One region of the Natranaerobius trueperi genome, then DNA from elsewhere that is predicted to be linked to it. Evidence: riboswitches for the same ligand, from Rfam matches in the RefSeq annotation. Region 1 holds a riboswitch; the other holds the start of a gene.

Region 1 (7,796 bases):
CTATAAAAAAGGGAAACCTATTCTTGCTGAATGTGGAGGGTTTATATATCTTACACGCTCTTTAACTGATTTACAAGGAAATAATTATCCTATGTCAGGAATTATTCCAGGAAAAATTCACATGAAATCTAAATTAGTAGCTTTAGGATACAGAGAAGCAAAAGCACTTAATGACTCTTTTTTATTATCTAAAGGTGAAACAATCCGAGGTCATGAATTTCGCTATTCTGAGTTTATCCCTGATAATGAAGCCGAAGAATATCCTTTAGCATATGAGCTAAAAGGTCGAAGAAATACTTTAAAAGGTGGATATGTTTTAAATAATTTAGTAGCGAGTTACCTACATATCCACCTAGCTTCTAATCCCTGTGCTGGTTATAAATGGTTAGATATCTTACATCAGTCTTAATAAAGCATTAATAATACTAGCTGCTATAGGGCTACCACCTTTATAACCAGTAATTGTTATATAATCTAACCCGGATTTTCTTAAGCTTTCTTTTGATTCCATGGCTCCAACAAAACCAACCGGGACACCCACAACTAGAGCTGGTTTAATATTTTTTTGTTGATATAATTCTATCACTTTAAAAAGAGCTGTTGGAGCATTTCCTATAGCAACTATTTTGTTATGGATATTTTCACCAAATAGTTCAAAGGATGTTTCAGCACGTGTGAGTTTTTTAGTTTTAGAAATTTCTCTAACCTTTTGATCACTGATATTACAGTGTATGTTACACCCTAAATTGTTAAGGTTTTTTTTATTTAGACCAGCAGTAACCATGGTTACATCAGTAAAAATATCAGTTCCTTGCTTTAAAGAATTTAATCCCTCTAAAATTGCTTTTTCGGAAAATTTCACTTGTTTATGAATTTCTAAATCTCCTGTAGTATGAATGATTCTTTTAACTATAGGAGATTCTTTGTCATCAAAAGTTGTTAGATCAACTTTGTTTTCAATAATTTTCATACTTTCTGCCTCAATCGGATGAGTGTTTATTTTATTCATAGTTAGCTTTTTAACTCCTCTGTAGCATTATCAGCTCTTTCTTTTAAAATTGCGATGAGTGTAGAATCTGCTCCGATGGGGTCTGCTAATCTGATAGTTAAGTTAGGATATTTTTCTTTTATTTTTATGATCTTTTCAGGTACATCTTTTTTTATATGTATTCCAGGATATAAAAAAAGTGGTATTACGGTGATAGTACTGATATTACTTGAGTAAATCTTATCAATAACTGTCTCTAAATCAGGTTCTTCAAACTGAAGATAAGCATAACTTGCTGATTCTTTAGTTTCGGACTCAAACATATCAGATATAGATCTAAGAACTTTGTTAGCTTCAGGATTACGACTCCCATGTCCTAAAATAATATTATGATTCATATATATACCTCCCTATAAATTTCTAATTATAGAAAACTATACACAATCATTTGATATTTTGCAAACAATAAGATTTTTGAAAAGGGTAGGAATGTAAACCTGTAGAGTAGATATATTTTAGATTATTTAAAGGGATCTTAAGCAGATCCCTTCAAATAGAACTAATTTCTACAACCTCTAGATCCTCTTCTATTTTGCCTACCATTACCAAATTCTCTACTGTTGTCATTTTCAATTTCATCTGTGATGTTAAGATTGTTTTTATTATTTCTTGGTCCTTCTTCTAGACAGTCTCCTCTTTCAAAGTCGTTATTTTTAATGGTTTCAATAATGTCTTTGCCTTCTTTTTCCGAGATCAGTTCTTTTTCTATGGCATTTACAACTTGATTAATTTTTGCTTCATCTCTTTCTTGTTGTCTTTTGTCTAGCTCTTCTTCATTTAAATCTTCACTTCTATAACATAAAGATTGGTTTAATCCCCTTTGAAACATTTCATTATCTTCAGTTAGGCTTTCTCCTGCAGCAGCCATTTGTACCGGGGAAGCTATTGTAAACGCCACAGCTAATCCTACAACAAGTAAACCACCTATAAATTTCTTTGTCATGTTAAATCCTCCTTTAAGTTTTGTTATTTTATATTGTACCCTGTAGATGTGAAGATTTCTTGAAGATTTATTAAAAAGTAAGTTGTTTAATTAGAGTTTATATGATATCTTATCATTAAGAGAATTTAATATAGAGTGGCTTTTAGGTGTAATCATTTTTAAAAGGGAATCAGGTGAAAATCCTGAGCGGTCCCGCCACTGTAACTGGGATTGAAGATTTAATTAACCACTGGGTTTAATCCGGGAAGGTAAATCTTCTTATACCAGAAGCCAGGAAACCTGCCTATTAGCTGTACTCAATGCCTTCGAGGAAAGGGAGAGTACTTCTTACGTTTGCTACACTTTAGCTACATAGGAGAGTAGTGTATCAAGTGGTGTAGTGTTTTAATTACATACTAAGAAGAACTCAACCCGGCCATTTCGAAGGCCGGGTTTTTTGTATTGTTATATATGGGAAGGTGTTATTAAGTGAAAAAAATACAATTTGATTTTAAGAAGAAATCTATAGCACAATTACTTTTTTATTTGTTAGTTATAGTTACAATTTGTTTTAGCTTATTTTTTAACAGTATTGACCTAAGTTGGTTTCAAAATAATTTACATATATTAAGATCATATGTTAATAATAATTTCGTTTCTTCAGTATTAATTTTCTTTTTTTTCAGAATGTTCTTTGCTGTAGTTTCAATTCCTGGAAGTGGAGTACTAACTATTGTTGCAGGTGCAATTTTCGACTTCCTAATAGCAGCTGTCCTTGTTACATTATCTGTTAGTTTTGGAGTTTTAATTGTTTTTTTATTGAGTAGATATGCGTTTCGTGATTTTTTAAAAGAGCAGTTCTCTGATAAGTTTTACTTTATTGATCATATTTCCAAAAATCATGGAAAAAGTTTACTTTTTCTCGTTAGGGTAACTGAAGTTTTACCGTCATTTATTATTAATTCTTTTTTTGCTTTTACTCCTATAAAAGCAAGTACTTACTACTGGGTGAGTTTATTTGGACTTTTGCCAGGTATTTTAATTTTTACAAATGCAGGACATCAAATAACTGAAATCCAAGAATTATCTGATTTAATGACTCCAAATATTATGGTTTCTTTAGGCTTAATAGGAGTTATACCAATAATGTGTAGTATCTTTTATAAATCTCTTTGTAAGAAATATATAAGATATAACAATAAATCTGTAGAAAATGAAGAAAATGAGCTAAGAAAGGGTTTTACAACCGGAAGTTGTGCTACTGCAGCTGCTAAAGCAGCACTTCTTGCAAAAAAGTACGGACAATATCCTGAAAAGGTTACTATCTTGTCTCCTAGTGGGTATGAATTAGTAATTCCAATAGCAGGCTATGGAATTAGAGAAGATCATAAAAACTGTGCTTTTGTAAGAAAAGATGGTGGTGATGATTGTGATTCTACTCATGGAATTTTAATAGGTGCATATATAAAGCATGTAAATAGTGATGTTATTAAAATTCGAGGGGGTGAAGGTGTCGGAAAAGTTACCAAACCAGGGCTTCCTGTTGATATTGGTGAAAAAGCTATAAACCCAGTACCTAAAAAGATGATAAGAGAAAATACAAGAGATATTCTGTCTAATGGTGAAGGAGTTGAGATCACAATAATTGTTCCAGAAGGTAAAAAAATAGCAAAAAAAACCTTAAATTCAAAGCTTGGTATAATTAATGGCATTTCAATACTTGGTACAACTGGGATAGTTGAGCCTATGTCTGAAAAAGCTTTAAAAGATTCCTTATTATTGCAGCTCGATCAGATGCAATCAATGAATTTAAAGACGATAGTATTAGTACCAGGAAGAATGGGAGAAAAAAATGCTCACTCTTTTGGTATACCGAAAGAGAATATAGTTATTACAGGTAATTATATTGGGCTTATGTTAGAAAAAGCCGCAAAACGCGGTTTTAAGAGGATATTTATTATGGGCCATACCGGTAAGATAGCTAAATTATCAGCAGGTATATTTAATACCCATAGTAAAGTAGCAGATGCAAGACGAGAAATTTTTGTAGCACATGCTTCTTTAGCTGGATTTTCTAAAGCGTCTATTAACCGAATTTGGAATGCAGTAACAACAGAAGAATGTGTCAAGATAATAGAAAATTATGATAGGTTAAATAAAACACATAAGAGTAGGACCTTATTTTGTAATATAGCAAATGAGGCTGAAAATCGTGTGCAAAATCATCTTAAAGATAATAAAGTTAAGCGATTAGGAGTTGCTTTTACAAATCGAGATGGTGAACTTATTGGGTTTAGTACAAATTCTTTTGAGATTTGCTATAAAGAGGGGTGGCGTATGTGGGAAAAATTGTCGTAGTTGGTATGGGACCTGGAACATTGGATTATATCATACCTAAAGCTAAGCAATATATTCTTAATGCTGATCTTTTAGTTGGTACAAAGAATCAATTTAATTTAGTTGAAAAAATTGATCCTATAAAAGGAGAACAGTTTGATATTAAAGATGGTATCGACTCATCGTTTGAAAAAATTAAAAAATCTTTAGATGAAAATAAAAGAGTTACTGTAATGGTATCAGGTGACCCTGGTTTTTATAGTTTATTTTCTCTTATAAAAAGAACTTTTCCAAATGAAGATATTTTAGTAATACCAGGGATCAGTTCATTACAATTAGCTATGGCTAGAATTTGTGAAAGTTGGGAAGATGTGAGAAGCCTTAGTCTTCATGGCAGGAAACATAATTTAACTAAGTTATTAAAATTAATTAAAAGACATAAAAAGGTAGCAGTTCTTTTAGGAGGTGAGATAACAACTCATTATCTAAAAGAATACCTTAGTACTCATGCTAATGAATATAAAAAGCGATGTGTAGATGTTATGGCAGATTTAGCTTCTACAAATGAATCGATTATTAGTACAACGGTGGAAAATTTAGATAACTATCCAGTCTACAGTAATTGTGTGGTTTACTTTCGAAAATCTAGTGATAAAGAAAACCAAAACATTACGAGTCTAGAAGATAGTGAGCTCACAAAAGAAAATGTTGCAATGACAAAAGAAGAAGTTAGGGCAGTTATTATTAGTAAATTAAGGTTGTTTTCTGGAGGTATATTATGGGATATAGGAGCAGGGACTGGTGGGATATCTATTCATGCTGAAAGAACTATGGGTGAAAAGGGAAAAGTTTTTGCTATTGAGCAGTCTTCTAGAGCTATTGAAGTAATTAAAGATAATGTATCTAAGCTAGCTAGTGAAAGGGTTAGTCCTATACATGGTAAAGCACCAGATGTTTTAAGTGACTTACCAAAACCTGATCGTATTGTAATTGGTGGAAGTAGTGGAAAACTAATTGAAATTCTTATCTATATAGATGGTTTAGCTAATTTTAATGGTCTAGTAGTAATACCAACTGTGACATTAGAAACTTTAATGGAAGCTATAAATTATTTTAAAGAAAATACACGTTGGAACTATCAAGTTCAAAAGCTTCAGGTAAGTAGATTAGATAATGTAAAACATATGTCACTTTGGAAAGGTGAAAATCCTATCACTATTATAACTGCTAAAAGGGAGAGTTTGGATGAATAATAGAGGTGAATTATACGGAATTGGTGTAGGACCGGGTGATCCAGAATTACTTACCATAAAAGCTTTTAAGTTATTAAAAAATAGTGATGTAATTATAGCTCCAAAAAGCTCTCCTAAAAAAAGTAGTCTAGCGCTAGATGTAGTAAAACGAGCATTTATTGAATGGGGGGCTAGTTTACCAAAAGTAGATAATATAACATTTCCTATGACCACTGTACAGAATAAAAAAAAGATCAATAAGGAAATAGAGGATAAAATTCTAAATAACTTAAACCATGGGCTAAACTTATCCTTTATAACACTAGGAGATCCGTTTTTATATAGTACGTATAGAAGACTTACAAGTAAAATTGCAGAGTACAAAAATATTAAAGTAAAACATATCCCAGGGATTTACTCTTTTAGTGCTATAAGCGCTCGTTTAGGAAAGGAATTAACGTGGGGAAATGATCGCTTAGCAATTATACCAGTAGAAAAAAATAAAAATTATCTACAAGAACTCAAAAACTTTGAGACAGTAGTATTTTTAAAAGTTACTTCAGACTTACATGGACTAATAAATCAGTTAAAAGAAGCTAAACGATTACAAGATGCGATTTTAGTTGAAAAAGTTGGGATGGAAGATGAGAAAATTTATTATGAACTAGACAAACTCGATAATATAAACTATTTATCAACTATAATAGTTTTTAAAAATCAAACGATGAGTAGGTGATAACTATGAAAGTATATTTTGTGGGAGCGGGTCCAGGTGATCCAGATCTGATAACTAAAAAAGGAGAAAAATTATTAAATACTGCTGATACAGTAGTTTATACTGGTTCTTTGATAAATCCAAAAGTATTAGATTTTACTTCTTCTTCATGTGAGTTATACGATAGTTCAGGCCTTACAAAAGAAGAACTAATAGATATTATGTTAAAAGCTGTAGAAAATGACAAACTGGTAGTACGTCTACATACAGGTGACCCTGGGTTATATGGTGCAATACAAGAACAAATCGATGTATTACAAGAAAAAGGAATAACTACAGATATAGTTCCAGGAATAAGTGCCTATCAAGGAGCAATGGCAACATTGAAGCGAGAACTTACTTTACCTGGGATTACTCAAACAGTAATTTTAACAAGACTAGCAAAGAAAACTCCTGTGCCAGAAAAAGAACGATTAAGGTATCTTGCGAGTCACCAATCTACTATTTGTATATATTTGAGTACCCATATATTAAGAGAAGTGATATCAGAACTGATAGAAGGTGGAATGTCAATAGACACTCCTGTTACAGTTGTATATAAAGCAACTTGGCCTGAAGAACAGGTTATATCAGGTACATTAAATGATATTAATGATAAAGTTATAGAATCGGGTATTAAAAAAACAGCTCTTATTATAGTGGGTGAAGTTTTGACCTCAGATTCATATACAGATAGTTATCTATATCGAAGTGATTTCACCCATGGATATAGAGTAGGAGATAGTAATGAATAAGTATCTAGCTATCATTGTTGTTTCAAAGGAAGGTTATGAAAAAGGTAAAACTATATTTGAACATTTCAAAAATAGTCGGATGTTTGTGCCATACGATCTTTTCAAACATGAATTAGATTCATTACAAGGTATATATTCATACAAGTCTGACTTAAAAAATGTTATTAGACTTGCATTTTATAATTTTTCTGGTGTGATAATCATAGGTTCTGTTGGTATAACAGTTAGGTTACTAGCTCCATTTTTACAAAATAAAGTTAGTGATCCAGGCGTAGTTGCAGTTGATCAAGAAGGTTGTTTTGCAGTAAGTGTACTCTCTGGTCATTTAGGTGGCGGTAATAAATTAGCTAAAGAAGTTAGTGAGATCCTTACCGTAAAACCAGTTATAACTACAGCTAGTGATTTAGGTAATAAGGTTACTCCTGATTTATTAGCATATCTTTGGAATCTGAAAATTGAAGGTATAGAAAAACAACATGTAAAGGAACTTTTAAAACATATTAATTCACACATTGTTAAAGGGAACCAGATAACTTGGATGGTCGATGAAAAATTAAATGTCACCACAGATTTTATTAATTTTCAGCTATGGAGAAATGAAAGGATTAAAGAAAGTGAACAGCCCGTGGTTTTAATAACAGATAGAGTATTAACACACAAACAATTATCTAAAAATGTTATTATTTTACGTCCTAAAAGTATTATCGCAGGTTTAGGATGTAAAAAGGGAGTATTAGCTACTGATATT
Region 2 (7,796 bases), on a different contig from region 1:
GATTAGTTGCAATGAAAGTTTTTCCAGTCCCACCTTTTCCACTAGAAATTGTAAGCTTCATTATGAACCTCCTTTATTGCCGGTAGGCTGACTATGAGCCTACCAGCATAAAACTTGTTATTTTTCATCTTCTTCTTCTAGTACATCTAAACGCTCATTGATCTCTTCGAGCTGTTTTTTCAACATATTAGCTTCCTTTTTTAGATTCTCTCTTTCGTACTCAGAATTATATTGGTCTTCATATGGTTCAGGGTCTAGTTGATAATATGCAGGTCTAGGAATACAACTGTAGCCTGACCTAGCCCATCTTGGTAACCCTGTTTGGTAATACATATTTCTAAAACCTCGTCTTCGCCCGCCCAAGAATCTACTACCTTCCATCCATGAGTTCATAAAACCAGTTCTTTCGAAACCTTTACAATAACCTGCTTTTCTTCCTGTCTTAGGTCCAAACCCTATTGGTCCGGATCCATCTAGTCTTGGCATTAACAATTTCCCCTTTCGTAAATTATTTTTCTCTGTGTTTTTTGTCATATACCAATAATCATTTAAAAAAAATCAATGTTGACAATAAGATTCGTTTCCTGATAGTTTTCCTTCATTATATTTTTTAATAACTGAATCAACTTCACCTTCGATCCCTACAATGGTGCCAACCCCATTATCATCAAAAATTCTTTTAGCTCTTTCTCCCATTCCACCAGCAATTATACATTGAACACCTTTTTCAGAAAGAAATTTAGGTAAAAATCCAGGCTGGTGACCAGGATTAGATATTGCTTCCTTAGAAACAACTTCACCATTTTTAATTTCTACAATAGTAAATTCGGGACAACGCCCAAAATGTGATGCTACCTGTCCTTTATCTGTTGAAATAGCAATCTTCATGTAAACTCCCCCTCATTAGTTTGTTGTAGCTTCTTCTGTTTGTTTCAGCTTCCCTTTTTCATAATCAACCAATGCCTCTTTAACTGTATTAGAAGCTTTAGTAAAAACTTTTATCTCTGCAGCATTTAAAACCCTCATTGCTTTAGGCCCGACATTTCCTGTGATCAAAACCTTAACATTATTGTCAGACAAAAATTGTGCCGTGCTAATTCCTGCACCTCCCGCAGCATGTCTAGATGGATTTTCTTTAGCCTCATAATCTTTCGTTTCTTGATCATAAAAAATAATATATTCACAGCGTCCGAACCGACTATTAATTTGTGAATCTAAATCTTTACCCTGAGAAGTAATAGCTATCATAACCTCACCTCCATGAAATTTTTTCTCTTAACCTCGTTCTTCAATCCTAATTAGTTATCAACTTAAAAGTTAGTAAGTAACTTACTTTGTGTAACAACCTCCTCATATGTTGTTGGCATATGCTAATTATATTCTAGCAACGTTTTTGACATATGTCAAGTAAGTAGTGTTTATAAATATCATCAAAAAATTTATAGGATAACTCTAACACTCTTTTCAAGGTCTTATTAATATTGTGAAATCTTTAACTAATAGAAGAGTTTTTAACCGAATTGACCATGCTTTTCTTTATTATTAACCACCTGATATAAAAAATGTGAGACATATACGTGTCAAAAAGGACTCGCTTATTAGCAAGTCCTTATTCAACATACGCAATATTTTCTTTTTGTATCTCTTCTAAAATTCCTTCTGCAATACCATCAATTTCAGTAAGTTGCTCTAGTGTATCAAAAGGTCTTAACTCTTTTATCTCTCTTGCCCTTTCAGTACTAATATGAGTTATTTCTTGTAACTTTTCTTTTGAAGCAGTATTTAAATTTACCTCATCTATTTGTTTTTCTACTTCTCCAACCTCACCTTCCCAGGGCTCAACATTTGTACTATAGCCATTTTCATCAATAGTTATTACTATATCACCTTGTGCATCATTTCTATAGATCTCTATATTGTTTTCTTTAAGACGTTTAAGTACTTCAGGATGAGGGTGATCATATCTATTATCTACACCAACCTGAATGACTGCAACTTCAGGACTTACTTCATTTAAAAACTCTTCTCCAGTACTAGTACTAGAGCCATGATGACCAACTTTTAAAATATCACTTGATAAATATTCTGAGTTATTTTGTATCATCAACTCTTCAGAGGGTATCTCTGCATCACCTGTAAGTAACAGTGAGTTACCATGAAAATCTACATTTAAAACTAAATTAACATCATGAACTTCTCCAGTATGGTTTTCAGGTGGATGTAAAAACTTTGCATCTAAACAATCTATGTCTAACTCATCACCTTTAGTTGCTATTTCAAACCTACTATTTTCTGTAGCTAATTCATAGTATTCTTCAAATGTTTCAGTATCATGTTCGTACCCACTACCATAAGTTACATTTACATCTAATTGTTCATAAACATCACTTAGACCACCTATATGATCAGAATGAGGATGACTTGCTACAACTTTATCAATTTCATTTATACCCAAATCCTTAATATAGTTTACAACAGTTTCTCCTTCCCAGTTTTCACCTGCATCCACTAAAACATGACTATCACAAGGTGTCTCTAAAAAGATTGCATCTCCTTGTCCTACATCTATAAAGTGTGCCGTTAACTCACCATTTACATTTTCACTTGTTTCTTTTGTTAGCTCATTGTCTTCTTCCATTAAAAACATAGAACCTAAAATAATTAAACCTACTACTAAAATTAGTCCAATTCTTAGTTTAGCTTTCATAAACATCTCTCCTTGCCTGTTATAGTATTGTATTAGTTTATACCTATGAACACCCGTTGAATATTTTACCATAAGAGGCAAGTGAAAAATTTCAAAAAACTTTAAAACCACTTTGTTTTAGACTCTGTTAAAGTTAGTATTTAGATGATTATGAGTTTCCTTGATACAATCAGTTATGAGAAAAGGCCTATACCAAATAAATTACACATACGATTCATCAGAACTCTGAAATTCAGTAAGATTTAGATTGAAATTTATTATGACTCGTGTCAAAATAGAAATAAATGGATAAGGAGAGTTTGTTTTATATGAGTGTATATAAGAAGATAGCTAAGTATCCTCATATTATTTTGTTAATAATAATCTTACTAGGATTTTCTATATTTCAAAATTATTCAGGAGCTAAAGATCATGAAGATCAATTAAGAAAAACTAATTATGAGAATTTCCAGTCCATTGTAAGTACATCTCGCGCTATAAATGATTCTCACTTGCACGTTTTTTTATCGGACAACAAAAGTGTAGAGGATAAAGCTAAGCATTGGAGAATTACCCTTGAGGATATGAATGAGATAAAAAGCAGAGTTTATACAATGGATAAAGATTATATTGATGATGATAATTTTAGTGACTTTATATATGTTATGTTTGAAACAATAGATATGGTGTATGAAAAAACAGAAGATATGTTAATCACTGAAGGTTTAACTTTATCAGAAGAGGAACATAAAACTATTAAAAATAGTAAAAAATTATTTGGAACAATAGGAGAAATTGATGCAAGTTATAAAACCCATAGAGAGCCTGTAGAAGTAAAGGTCAAAAATTCAACTATTGAAAAAATGGTAAATATATTTGATAATTATTCGAAGCCAGAACATCAAGAGAGGATTAGAAAAATACAGGAACAATTTAATTAAAATAGTACTAAGACGGTACTTACAATAAAAATCCACCCAATGATATTAAGCGGTGGTTTTATACTACCGCTTAATAATTTTTTTACTAAATCAACACTCAACTATTACTTAATCTACTATTAAGTAATTGATCAACCTTATCTACATCATTAAAATCTAAGGAAATTTCCTTTCTAATTGGACTGTCATGCTTAAAAATACCTTTTGTATCAGGGATACCTTTTAAGACTAAAGTATATATTTCTTTATTTCTTTTTTTAATAGGTCCCTTCCAACTGTATTCAGTTATAGCTTCCCATTCCTAACGCTTATCTCTATCTATAACTTTGTTTTCGCCAATTTCTACTCTTTGAAGCCCACGATATAAAGACATAATTCCAGGTATTAAAGTCATATAACTAGAGATAAATGATTGAAGATATCTAGAAATAGTTATCAGGTTTATGAATCAAAAAGGAATCACTTACGTATGTGATTCCTTGTATGGTAACAATTTTTCAACGAGGAAACTTCAAAAACATGTGATTGATTACCTAACAGCTAAATTTTTTATCATTTGTAGAAGGAATAAGTGCATAAATTATAGAAACCAGTATCAGGAATCATAGTGAATAATTAGTAAAATTTAATATGAAAAATTAGGTCCTTATTAATAGTTAATAAGGTTAAATCGGAAGTTCGGTGAAAATCCGACGCGGTCCCGCCACTGTGATGGGGAGATTATTTTCAACTAATGCCACTGGAGTATTTACTCTGGGAAGGCGAAAATAATCAATGAACCTAAGCCAGGACACTTGCCTAATTTTAGTTTACCTTTGAGCTACGAGTGATAGGGAGGTAAACTGTTCGTATGCTTGAATGATTCGTATATCATAATATCAGTTACTTACAGTTACTTCCTCCTTGTGAGGAAGTTTTTATTTTTAATAGAACTACTAACTAATAAGATAAAAAACAATAAAAAAGGTACTAAATAAAACTAAATAACAATAAATAACAGGTGCCTGTAACAAGGCTTAAAAGGGAAACCGGTTAAAATCCGGTACGATCCCGTCACTGTGAGCACGAGTCAACCCTATTAATCCACTAGCGAAAAGCTGGGAAGGAGGGGAAGATGATAACTGTGAGTCAGGAGACCTGCCTGTTATTTTAGCTGCATTCTCCTTCGGGTGAAAGGGCTGGGGTGCACATAAATATCGCGGAAATCACCACGATATTTTTATGGTTAATTATTCCGGCTTCTTTGTTACGAAGGCCGGTTTTCTTATCTACATCAATTACTTTTCATGACTTTAACAGCTTAACTAATAAGCTCTGTCACCCGATGATTAAGTTTATGTGAGGAGGTGAAAAGGTAACAGCAAGAAAAGCATGTTAAGAAGTGAGGGACATCTATGGGTAATTATATTAATACCTTTCAATTCTGGGAACCGAGAACCAAATTGGTAACCGGAACCATATTTATTTTCGGAACTATCAGCTTAAACAACATTTCACTATTATTGGCTGCCTTGTTTTTTTCAATATTTTTCACTCTTTGTTCTGGCCTCTCATGGAAAAAACTGATTAAAAAGCTATCTGTAGTGATTCCTTTTTTAGCTCTAATGAGTTTGCCCCTAATTTTTGGATCAGGACTATCACCCTCAATTGACCGAGTTGAATTTGCAGCAAAAATATCTCTAAAAGCGTTTACCGCTATGACTTTTACCTTGTTTATCTTTGCTAACCAACCCATTGAAGAAATGCTTGAAGCCCTAGAACATCTTAAAGTTCCATCAGCAATAACCACAATAATTTATTTGGCCTACCGTTATGGATTCTTATTTATCAAGGAAATGCAAACTAGTCTATGGGCTTTGAAATCTCGCCTTTTTACCGCACGTTTAGACCGTTATTCTTTAAAAATTTTTGGTGAATTAACAGGTGGGATTTTTATCAAAGCTATCAACCATTCAGAAACCGTATATCAAGCTATGTCTGCGCGGGGTTTTCATGGTAATATTCTGATAAATGTTCCCCAGCCAGTAAAGATAAACGATATATTTAAATCACTTTTACCAATTGGTTTTATCCTTTTTCTGATGATTGTAGACAAGGTGGTGTTTTAATGGACTTAGCAGTAGAAATAAATGATCTCAACTACATATACCCTAACAAGACTCCTGCGTTAACTAAAATAAATCTAAAAATAAAGAAGCAGAAAAAAACAGCCATTTTAGGAACCAACGGGAGCGGTAAGACCACACTCATATACCATCTAAACGGAACACTATTAAATGAAGACGGCACTTTAAAGGTTCTAGACCATTTTGTAAACAAAAAAAATCTCCATAAAATCCGTCAAATTGTTGGGTTACTTTTTGATAATCCTGATAATCAACTTTTCTCGACTACTGTATACGGTGATATAGCTTTTGGCCCTCGAAACCTTAAACTAGATCAACAAGAAGTGAACAAGGAAGTGGAAATGGCTATGAAAAAAGTCGGTATTGAGGAAATATCGAATAGACCACCATATAATTTGAGCCTAGGTCAGAAAAAAAGAGCAGCCATTGCTGGATTATTGGCAATGAACCCTCAAATCTTAGCTTGTGACGAACCTTTTTCCGGCTTAGATCCAAGCATTTCAAAGCAATTAAGAACAATATTAGACGATTTAAAAGAACAAGGAACAACACTTATTTATAGTACCCATGATGTTGACCTAACTTACGCTTGGGCTGACGAAGTAATTATTATGAAAGAAGGGCGAGTTTTGGATTCGGGGCCGGTTAGTATTTTGCGTGATGAAGAACTCATGCAAAAATCAGGGTTACCCCTTCCAACGCTAGCAAGGTTATTTAAACATAGTAAATTTAATCCACGAACAATCGAAGAGGCATCTAAATTTATTATGTCTTAACCTTAGAAGTTATTTAAAGGAAATTGGAAAGTCTCTTGAAATTAAAAACTCAACAAGTGCTGTAAACAGCATTTTGTAGACTGAATTTTAAAGGAGGGCTATTTTATGTTTAGAAAAGGGGTTACTTTCGCGCTCATGTTATTAATTGGAGTAATGGTTTTTAGTGGTTGTGAAGAAAGCGAGCCTACAAAAGAAGGGACTGAACATTCTGATACTGGTCTCACATTCAACATTATTGATCGAGATTCTGATGAAGTTGTGGATTACCATCACGATCAGCACTGGCATTCAGGATTGCCAGAAGTTTCTATAAACGAAAATCTTTCACTAGGTGCCAACATTCTAGACGAAAATGAAAAAGAAATTGAACTGGATGGAGAGCATTATTCACTAGGGATTGATTATGCTGAAGATGCTAATGAAGAGATACTCAGTCTAGAAGAACACGGCGATCATGTTCATATAACCGGTGATAAGGAAGGGGAAAGTGAAGTAGTGTTCCAATTAATTCACGACGGAGAAGTTGAACATGAAACTGTGCCAATAGAAATTCAAGTAAGTAATTAATATTCTGATTTATTTAAGGAAAGGAGTGATATAAGTGCATATCGCCGACGGGGTATTAAGCCTTCCTGTGGTTGTAACTACTTTTGGTGCAACAGCAGTGGCTGTAGGAAATTCCATTAAAGGAATCGAGGAAGAAGATATTCCTAAAATTAGTTTGATGGCCGGCGGATTTTTCGCTGTTTCATTAATTAATATCCCTGTAGGACCGTCAACCATTCATCCTATTTTTGCAGGGTTAATGGGTGTGGTCCTAGGAAAGAGAGCCCCTCTCGCCCTGTTTGTCGGGCTCTTATTACAAGCAATATTGTTTCAGCATGGTGGCCTCACAACTTTAGGGGCGAACACTTTTATGCTTGCTGTACCGGCTATAATTTCCCATAAAATTTATCATAGCATGGTAGGTCGCAGTACATTTTTCAAGGGAACTTTGGCTGGTGGAGTGGCCGTACCTATTACTATATTAATTTTAATTTCTCTTTTGTTGCTGACTGATTTGCGGTTTACAGAGGGAACATTTTCAACAATTAATATTTTGATCATTGGGCACTTACCACTTATTATTATTGAAGCACTAGTAACAGGTTCGGCATTAAAATTAATTGAACAGACAAAGCCAGAATTACTACCTGTTAGAGAGGTGAAAGAAAATGTCCAAAACTATTAATAACAAATTAGTGATAGTCTTTTTAACTATTTCATT

Evidence for each region. Region 1 has a riboswitch for cobalamin ahead of cbiD (cobalt-precorrin-5B (C(1))-methyltransferase CbiD). Riboswitches for the same ligand answer to the same signal wherever they lie in the genome.
Region 2: another riboswitch for cobalamin. It lies ahead of cbiQ (cobalt ECF transporter T component CbiQ); the one in region 1 lies ahead of cbiD (cobalt-precorrin-5B (C(1))-methyltransferase CbiD).

The regions. Positions count from the first base shown of each region.
Region 1 is NZ_NIQC01000031.1:14,038-21,833, reverse strand. Features, by position in the region: gene CDO51_RS11125 (cobyrinic acid a,c-diamide synthase CobB) at 1-409, shown strand, start outside; gene CDO51_RS11120 (precorrin-8X methylmutase) at 395-1,009, opposite strand; gene CDO51_RS11115 (sirohydrochlorin chelatase) at 1,012-1,386, opposite strand; gene CDO51_RS11110 (hypothetical protein) at 1,548-1,991, opposite strand; cobalamin riboswitch at 2,119-2,292, shown strand; gene cbiD (cobalt-precorrin-5B (C(1))-methyltransferase CbiD) at 2,460-4,328, shown strand; gene cbiE (precorrin-6y C5,15-methyltransferase (decarboxylating) subunit CbiE) at 4,310-5,560, shown strand; gene cobI (precorrin-2 C(20)-methyltransferase) at 5,553-6,275, shown strand; gene cobM (precorrin-4 C(11)-methyltransferase) at 6,281-7,048, shown strand; gene CDO51_RS11085 (cobalt-precorrin 5A hydrolase) at 7,041-7,796, shown strand, end outside.
Region 2 is NZ_NIQC01000011.1:34,265-42,060, reverse strand. Features, by position in the region: gene CDO51_RS06345 (nucleotide-binding protein) at 1-61, opposite strand, end outside; gene CDO51_RS06340 (DUF5320 domain-containing protein) at 118-486, opposite strand; gene CDO51_RS06335 (NifB/NifX family molybdenum-iron cluster-binding protein) at 559-888, opposite strand; gene CDO51_RS06330 (NifB/NifX family molybdenum-iron cluster-binding protein) at 904-1,248, opposite strand; gene CDO51_RS06325 (MBL fold metallo-hydrolase) at 1,610-2,707, opposite strand; gene CDO51_RS06320 (hypothetical protein) at 3,016-3,627, shown strand; cobalamin riboswitch at 4,251-4,443, shown strand; cobalamin riboswitch at 4,609-4,786, shown strand; gene cbiQ (cobalt ECF transporter T component CbiQ) at 5,022-5,735, shown strand; gene CDO51_RS06310 (energy-coupling factor ABC transporter ATP-binding protein) at 5,735-6,529, shown strand; gene CDO51_RS06305 (hypothetical protein) at 6,635-7,096, shown strand; gene CDO51_RS06300 (CbiM family transporter) at 7,131-7,760, shown strand; gene CDO51_RS06295 (hypothetical protein) at 7,744-7,796, shown strand, end outside.